DNA from 2 places in the Kribbella speibonae genome. Region 1 is predicted to be linked to the other one. Evidence: riboswitches for the same ligand, from Rfam matches in the RefSeq annotation. Region 1 holds a riboswitch; the other holds the start of a gene.
What was found. Region 1 has a riboswitch for S-adenosylmethionine ahead of E0H92_RS16000 (aminotransferase class V-fold PLP-dependent enzyme). Riboswitches for the same ligand answer to the same signal wherever they lie in the genome.
Positions count from the first base shown of each region.

Region 2: linked by a shared signal. The riboswitch ahead of thrC (threonine synthase) and the one ahead of E0H92_RS16000 (aminotransferase class V-fold PLP-dependent enzyme) in region 1 are both predicted to bind S-adenosylmethionine.

Region 1 covers NZ_SJKC01000002.1:546,943-551,352, reverse strand. Annotated here, with positions in the region: gene E0H92_RS16005 (prolyl oligopeptidase family serine peptidase) at 1-1,515, shown strand, start outside; gene E0H92_RS16000 (aminotransferase class V-fold PLP-dependent enzyme) at 1,531-2,895, opposite strand; SAM riboswitch class IV at 2,913-3,026, opposite strand; gene E0H92_RS15995 (DinB family protein) at 3,123-3,638, shown strand; gene E0H92_RS15990 (DUF4184 family protein) at 3,669-4,410, shown strand, end outside.
Region 2 covers NZ_SJKC01000003.1:113,007-117,416, forward strand. Annotated here, with positions in the region: gene E0H92_RS21820 (cation:proton antiporter) at 1-714, shown strand, start outside; gene E0H92_RS21825 (helix-turn-helix domain-containing protein) at 870-1,835, shown strand; SAM riboswitch class I at 1,901-2,044, shown strand; gene thrC (threonine synthase) at 2,058-3,320, shown strand; gene E0H92_RS21835 (ubiquitin-like small modifier protein 1) at 3,317-3,592, shown strand; gene E0H92_RS21840 (caspase, EACC1-associated type) at 3,615-4,410, opposite strand, start outside.

The sequences.
Region 1 (4,410 bases):
TCGGCGTACCTGTACCTGCACTACCCGGCGAGCGGGCGCAGTGAGGGGACCGAGACGAAGTCGCTCAGCGGCGGGCGGCTGATGCTGCACCGGGTCGGCACGCCGCAGTCCGAGGACGAGCTGGTGCTGAGCTTCCCGGACAACGACCAGTACTTCATCACGCCCGAGGTGTCCGACGACGACCGCTACCTGGTCGTCCACATCTTCGAAGGCACCGACCCGAGCACGCGGCTCTGGGTGTACTCGATCAGCTCGGACGGGCTGGGCGAGCCGGTGAAGGTCGTCGACGAGTTCGTGGACGAGATCGCGTTCGTCCGGATGTCCGGCGACCAGCTCGTCCTGCGGACCGACCGGGACGCGTCGCGCGGGCGTGTGGTGCTCTCGACGCTGGACGGGGAGTTCACCGACCTCATCCCGGAGGGAGAGTCGACACTGCAGGCAGTCCGCGGTACGGCGGACGGTCTGGCCACGCTGACGCTGGTCGACGCGCAGCCGGTGCTGACGCTCTACGCGCTCGATGGGTCCGGCCAGCGCGTCGTCGACGTACCTGGCGGGGGAGTGGTCGGCCTGAACGCCGGAGCGGAGTACGACGAGCTGTTCGTCGGGCTGTCGACGACGACCGACCCCACGCTGTCGTACGCCGTTTCGACCGGGTCAGGCGACGTACGCGCGTTGCCGGAGCTGGTCCGTGGCTCTGGGGGCTTCACGCCGCCACAGGTCACTGTCACGCGCCGCATTGCTCCTGGCCGCAACGTGCCGTACTTCCTGATCACCCGGTCCGACCTGGACTTCGAGGCGCCGCGTCCGACGCTCATGTGGGGGTACGGCGGGTTCCGCATCCCGGTCGAGGCCGACTACCGGCCCGGGTGGCCGGCCTGGCTTGCGGCAGGCGGCGTACTGGTCATCACGAACCTGCGTGGTGGTGGTGAGTACGGGTCCGAGTGGCACGACGCCGGGCGGCTCAAGAACAAGCAGAACGTGTTCGACGACTTCATCGCCGTCGCCGAACACCTGCGGGACACCGGCGTGACAACTCCGGAGCAGCTGGCCATCCACGGCCGCAGCAACGGCGGACTGCTCGTCGGCGCGGTCATGACGCAGCGGCCGGACCTCTTCGCAGTCGCGCTGCCCGGTGTGGGCGTCCTGGACATGCTGCGGTTCCACCTGTTCACCGTGGGAGCGGCGTGGGCGTCCGACTTCGGTCTGCCGGACGATCCGGAGCAGTTCGAGGACCTGCTGGCGTACTCGCCACTGCATCGCGTCAGCGACGGTACGGCGTACCCGGCAACTCTCGTGACCACAGGCGACCATGACGACCGCGTGGTTCCGTTGCACAGCCACAAGTTCATCGCGGCGCTGCAGCATGCCCAGACCGGTCCGCAGCCCGTCTTGACTCGGGTCGAGGTCAACACCGGCCATGGCTTCGGAAAGCCCGCCGCGATGATCGCGGCGGAGTGGGCGGACCTACTGGCGTTCGCTGCTCACCACGTAGGTCTCGTACCTCCTGAGCAGTAGGAGGGCTGCTTGTGGCTACCAGATCCGCGGGGCCTGAAGGTCCCGCGGGTCGTCGGCCGGCTGACAGCCGTGGGCGCTCTCCGTGTACTCCGTGCGCGGGCCGGTCGTGGCGAGCGTGCGTACGGCGCCGACGAGCCGGTCCACGTGCTCACGGGTCGTCCCGAGGCCGAGGCTGGCGCGGACCGCCGTACCGTGCTCGGGGGAGCCGGCGAGGAGGTGGCCGACCAGCGGGTGCGCGCAGAACTTGCCGTCCCGGACGCCGATGCCGTACTCGGCGCTCAGCGCCGCCGACACCAGCGTCGAGGTCAGACCGGCGACCGTGAAACAGACGGTGCCGACCCGGTCCGCGTCCTCACCGAAGATCGAGTACGTCGTGACGCCCGGGATCTGGGCGAGGCCGGTGCGCAGACGCGCCAGCACGCTGCGCTCGTGCTGCTCGATCGCGTCCCGGTGCTTGCTGATCGCGGCACAGGCACTCGCCAGCGCGATGGCGCCGATGACGTTCGGGGAGCCGCCCTCGTGCCGGGCCGGACCGGTCGTCCACACCACGGTGTCGCTGGTGACGGCGTGGGTCGCGCCGCCGCCGTGCAAGTACGGGTCGGCGGCGTCGAGCCAGTCGGCGCGGCCGATCAGCGCACCCGCGCCGTACGGCGCGTAGAGCTTGTGACCGGACAGCGCCACCCAGTCGACATCCAGGAGGGTGATGTCGACCGGGCGGTGCGGGGCGAGCTGCGCGGCGTCCAGGCAGACGCGCGCGCCGTGCGCCTTGGCCACCTTGGCGATGTCGGCGATCGGGAAGATCTCACCGGTGACGTTGGACGCGCCGGTGATCACCACGAGCCGCGGGCCCTCGGGCGCCTGGCGGAGCGCGTCGGCGACGCGGGTCACAGCCTCGGCCGGGCTCGCGGGTGCGGCGAGGCGTACGGTCCGCTCGGCCGGCCAGGGCAGCAGCGCCGCGTGGTGCTCGGACTCGAACACGATCACGGTCGCGTCCGCCGGCACTGCGCGGGCCAGCAGGTTCAAGGCGTCGGTGGTCTGCCGGGTGAAGACCACCTGGTCGTCCGCCCGGGCTCCGACGAAGGCGTGCACCTCGGCGCGCGCCCGCTCGTACCACTGGGTGGTGATCCGCGAGGCGTACCCGTTGCCGCGGTGCACCGACGCGTACGACGGCAGCGCGGCCTCGACACTGGCCCGGACGGACTCCAGACACGGCGCGCTCGCACCGTGGTCGAAGTTCGCGTAGTCGGTGACCCGCCCGTCGGCGAGCGGGACCAGGAGGTCCGAACCGACCGTGGCGGGAATGCTGCCGGTCGCGAGCCGGGCGATCGCCGGCCGCGGAGACGTCGTACTGGCCGGCTCGAGAATGGACAGGATCGACATGATGCTGCTCCCAGGGAAGTCCGCACTTGCCGAGCGGGGTATCCGCACGGCCTGGTCTTCACCCGGGGCACCCCACCGCGGAGGAGGGTTGCCGGCCAGCTAGCCGGGGCTTGTCGCTGACACTCATGACCTGCCGAGAACGGTAACGAACGGGCTACGGGCACCGCCAGTGCGTATCTCATGTGATGAGATGGCTGCACACATCGTGGGACGAGACAAGGAATTCGATGACCTGGAGAGCACCTGCCGTCGAGCGACCGGACGGCTCGCTGACCGCACCCGAAGCGGAACTGCTGCACGGCTATCTGCAGTTCTACCGCACCACACTGCTCTTCAAGTGCGCAGGGCTGACCGCTGAGCAGCTGGCCGAGCGGCCGTCGCCGCCGTCCAACCTGTCGCTGGTGGGCCTGATCAGGCATCTGACCAAGGTCGAGCGGATCTGGTTCCGCATCCACTTCGCCGACGAGCCCGCCGAGCCGCTCTTCGCGCCGGAGCTCGGCAAGGACGCGGACTTCGAGTTGATCGACCCTGCTGAGGCGCAGGCGGCGTACGACGGGCTGATCGCCGAGTGGAAGCTCTCCGACGACGCTGCGGCGGGTCACTCGCTCGACGAACGCTTCACGTTCAAGGACACGGAGTCGACGCTGCGGATGATCTACATCCACCTGATCGGGGAGTACGGCCGCCACTGCGGCCACGCCGATCTCTTACGGGAGCAACTCGACGGGACCACGGGCGCGTAACGAGACCTGCTTCGCTTCTAGGCTGCCGCCGTGCCGTTCACCCTCGCCCATCCTGCGGCCGTCCTCCCACTGGTCCGCCGGCCTCTCGTGGCGTCGGCCCTGGTCGCCGGTGCGGTGGCGCCTGACCTGCTGTACGTCGGCCCGATCTACCGGATCGCCACACAGCAGATCAACGGGAACTTCACCCTGACGCTCACCCACACGTTCACCTCAGCCTTCTGGCTCGACCCGCTGCTGGCGCTCCTGCTCCTCGCCGTCTTCGAGTTGGTCCTGAGGCGACCCCTGACGGCTCTCGCGCCACCCGCGCTCGCCGCGCGCCTACCTGCACCTGGCAGACCCCGCCTCCCCAGCGCCACGCTCCTGTTCTGGACCTTCTTGTCAGCCGTCCTGGGCGCATTGACTCACGTGGTCTGGGATTCCTTCACCCACGGCGACGGGTACTTCGTCCGCCAGTTCCCGGACGTCTTCCGTGCACAGGTCACGGGAGCCTGGGACGTGAACCGCATCCTCCAGTACGTCAGCACGGTCGGCGGCTGCCTCGTCCTCGCGATCTGGCTCTACCGCTGGTACCGCCGTACGTCGCCATCGGCAGTCACACCTGGTGTGCCCGCTTGGGTGAGATACCTCGTGCTCGGCGCCCTGGTCGTCTTCGGGGTGGTCGGTGCGGTCGTGGAACTCGGCCGGGTGGATGGTGAGCTCGCGGGCGAGACCGCCGTACGGCTGGTGCTGTCCGGCCTCGTGTCCGGCGGTCTGGCCGCGCTCGCGTGGTACG
Region 2 (4,410 bases), on a different contig from region 1:
CCGTTCGTGTACGCCGCGGTGTTCGCGGCCACCAAGGGCGCGGTGGGCGGCTGGGCGTTCGAGTGGTTCGCCTGGGACCTGGTCGGCCGGACCGTGATCGGTGTTGCCGTCGGCGTCGGCGTGGGCTGGTTGCTCGGGAAGATGACGTTCGACGCGCCGTCCCGTACGTTCCGGCTGGCTGACGCGCGCGAGCCCGTACTGGCGCTTGCGATGACGCTCGGCGTCTACGGTTTGGCGCAGGTACTGCACGGCTACGGATTCATCGCGGTGTTCGTCGCGGCGCTGACACTGCGCGCGGTCGAGCGAAGTCACGATTTCCATGCGGAGCTGCACGGGTTCGTCGAGCAGCTCGAGCACATCCTGACCTGGGGGATCCTGCTGCTGCTCGGGGTGGCGATCACGGCCGGTCTGCTCGCGCCGTTGACCTGGGCCGGCGCCGCGCTCGGATCGCTACTGGTGCTGGTGATTCGTCCGGTGACGGCGTGGGTCTCATTGGCCCGAACCCCGATGCGCCGCTCCGAGCGCTGGGTGACGGCCGCGTTCGGGGTCCGCGGGGTCGGGTCGGTGTTCTATCTCGCGTACGCCGGCGCCGACTTCCGCACGGACCTTCCCTGGTTGTGGGCGACTGTCGGGTTCACCGTCGTACTGAGTGTGGTTGTGCACGGCGTTGCCGCGACGCCGCTGATGCGGATGCTCGAGGACCGGCGTTCCTGAGCGCGGCGGCCGGCGGCTCGACACCGTGGCGGATCGCGGAGGCGGCGTGGATTCCGGCGGCGAACTCCTTCAGCTTCTCGATCATGCGTCCATCGTCCGAGCCTGCACGCCGCTGCAGAAGTGGCGTGAACGACGACTATCGCTAAGATTTTGACATGGCTCAGCCCACGGTTTCGGTGCTCGCGTACGACGGTATGACCGCCTTCGAGGCGGGCATCGTCATCGAGGTGTTCGGCCTGGTCTGGCCGGACATCGACCAGCCCTGGTACGAGCTGAAGGTCTGCACCGAGACGCCCGACCCGATCCGGGTGATCGGCGGTGCGACGCTCAGCAGCCCACACGGTCTCGACGAGTTCGCCGCCGCCGACACGGTCGTCGTACCGAGCGTCGCGGATCCGTGGGCCGAGACCTCTCCCGGTCTGATCGAGGCGCTCCGGCACGCGCACACACGCGGCGCCCGGATCGTGTCGATCTGCTCCGGTGCGTTCGCGCTCGCGGCCGCCGGTCTCCTCGATCACCGCCGCGCGACCACGCATTGGCGGTACGCCGACCTCCTGCGCGAGCGTTTTCCGGCGGTCCTCGTGGATCCGGAGCCGCTGTACACCGACGAGGGGGATGTGCTGACGAGCGCCGGCTGCGCGGCCGGGCTGGATCTGGCGATGCACCTGGTCCGCAAGGATCACGGTGCCGCGGTGGCGAACGCGGTCGCGCGCAGGCTGGTGATCCAGCCGTACCGGGCCGGTGGGCAGGCGCAGTACATCGAATCGCCGGTCCCGCCGGATCCCGATGACGCCTCGGTCGCCCGCAGTCTCGGCTGGGCGCTGGAGCATCTCGCCGAGCCCATCGGCGTACCCGATCTGGCCCGGCAGGCCGGGTTGTCGCCGCGGACCTACCTGCGGCACTTCGCCAAGGCGACCGGGACGACGCCGGGCAAGTGGCTGATCGCGCAGCGCGTGCAGGCGGCGCTGACGATGCTGGAGAGCGGGGACGCGCCGGTGGAGGAGATCGCGCTGGCGGCCGGTTTCGCCACGCCGGTCACCCTGCGGCACCACTTCGGCAAGCAGTTGCACACGTCGCCCTCGGCGTATCGCCGGACCTTCCGGGAGCGGCAGCGAGGCTGAGATCGCCTGTCTCGAATGATGGGATCACAAGACACAATATGGACCCGATTGGGTAATCTCGGGGGAGCTCATCCAGAGGGACTGAGGGAAACGGCCCGTTGAAGTCCCGGCAACCCTCCCCGTCGAGCCCCCGCCCGGGGCGCCTCGCGGTGGAACGGTGCCACATCCGTCCCGCCGCCGAGATCCGGTGTTCGCGGGGAAGATGAGAGGGGAACCTCACTCATGAGCCTGACCGCCGCCACCCACACGATCCGTGAAGGTGCCTTCGGCAACGGTACGCACCTGAGCTGTCGCGCCTGTGGGGCGAAGTCGCCGCTCGGCCCGTTCTACGCCTGTATGGAGTGCTTCGGTCCGCTCGAGGTCGGGTACGAGTACCCGACCATCACCCGTGAGCAGATCGAGGCCGGACCCAAGAACATCTGGCGGTACCAGCCGCTGCTGCCCGTCCCCGTGGACGTGGCCAGCTTCCCGAACACCGAGCCCGGTTACACCCGGCTCGTCGACGCGCAGAACCTGGCCCGTGAGCTCGGGCTCAAGAAGCTCTGGGTGAAGGACGACTCCGGCAACCCGACGCACTCGTTCAAGGACCGAGTGGTCGCGAGCGCGTTGAGCGCCACCCGCGAGCTGGGCATGAAGGTCTTCGCGTGCCCCTCCACCGGCAACCTGGCGAACGCGGTCGCCGCGGCCGCGGCCCGGGCCGGCATCCGCTCGGTCGTCTTCATCCCCAAGGACCTGGAACGGCCGAAGATCATCACCACCGCGGTGTACGGCGGAACACTGGTCGCGGTCGACGGCAACTACGACGACGTGAACAAGCTCGCCTCCGAGATCGCCGGTGAGGAGGAGGGCTGGGCGTTCGTGAACGTGAACGTCCGCCCGTACTACTCCGAAGGCTCCAAGACCCTCGCCTTCGAGATCGCCGAACAGCTCGGCTGGCGGATCCCGCAGCAGGTCGTGATCCCGGTCGCGTCCGGTTCGCAGCTGACCAAGATCGACAAGGGCTTCACCGAGCTCGGCAAACTCGGTCTCGTCGACGCCACCGACTACAAGATCTACGGCGCCCAGGCGACCGGCTGCTCGCCCGTCGCGCAGGCGTTCCGCGACGGCCACGACGTGGTCAAGCCGGTGAAGCCGGACACGATCGCGAAGTCGCTGGCGATCGGCAACCCGGCCGACGGTCCGTACGTGCTGGACGTCGCCCGCCGGACCGGTGGCGCGATCGAGGACGTCAGCGACGAAGAGGTCGTCGAGGGCATCCAGTTGCTGGCCCGGACCGAGGGCATCTTCGCCGAGACCGCGGGCGGGGTGACCGTCGCGACGCTGAAGAAGCTGATCGCGACCGGGCAGCTCGACCCCGAGGCCGAGACCGTCATCATCAACTCCGGCGACGGGCTGAAGACGCTCGACGCCGTGGCCGACCGGGTCGGCCCCAAGGTGACCATCCCCGCGTCGTACGACGCCTTCGTGAAGGCAGGCCTGCAGTGAGTGTGAGCGTTCGCGTCCCGACCATCCTGCGGCCCTACACCCAGGGCGTGTCCGAGGTGTCCGCCGAGGGCGCGACCCTGACCGAGGTGCTCGACTCCCTCGACGCGTCGTACCCGGGGATCAAGGGCCGCGTCCTGGACGACTCGGGCGAGCTGCGCCGGTTCGTGAACGTGTACGTCGACGACGACGACGTACGCTTCGCCGACGGCCTGCAGACCACGATCAAAGACGGCGGCCAGGTCTCGATCATCCCCGCGGTGGCCGGCGGCTGATCGCAAGGTCTCTGGAGCGCCGTCAGGAGCCTGACGGCGCTGGGCCCGGCCTCGGTGAGGCTGCTTCCGCGCGGGCCTGCCAGCGCTTGGCTTCTGCCTCCTGGCCTTGGCTCTCGAGGAAGATCGCCAGCGCGGCCATACCCACGATGTCGCCGGCTTCGGCGTAGGTACGACATACTCGCTCCGCCTCGTTCCGGTCGCCTCGGCCAACGAGCAGTTTGAGCAGTGGGGGCATACCGATCGCCACGTTCACCCGGAGACCTCTTCGGTACCAGTCCTCGGCCGTCGAGTCGTCGCCGAACCGCTGGTACATCTTGCCCAGTTCGACCATGGCTTGTCCCTCGCCGTTCTTGGCAGCCCGCTGGAACCAGTGCATCGCCTCGCCCAGTACCTCCGCCGTGTCGCCGGCCTCGTTGAGTTGTTGCCCGAGGCGCACCATCCCATCGTTGCTGCCTGCTTCCGCGGCTGCGCGGAAGCACCGGACTGCCGCTGCCTGCTCGTTCCGCCCCAGGTGCCGGATGCCGCGGTCGACCAAGGCCCTGGGCTCCCCCGCAGCAACTGCCTTGCCGAGCCAGCCTTCGGCCTCCTCCTGCAGGCCTTCATCGGAAGCAGCCAACAGCCCCAAGCAGGTCCAGCCTTCCGGGTCACCGGCGTCCGCTGCCCGTCCGTACCACGCGATGGCGGCTTCCAGGTCGCCCTGCTGCTCGAGCAACGTGCCGAGCCCGATCATGCCGCGCGTCCGTCCGCCGCGGATGGCGGTGCGATACCAGTGCTGGGCCTCGTCGGTGGCGCCGCGTCTCGTCAGGAGGTCGCCCAGT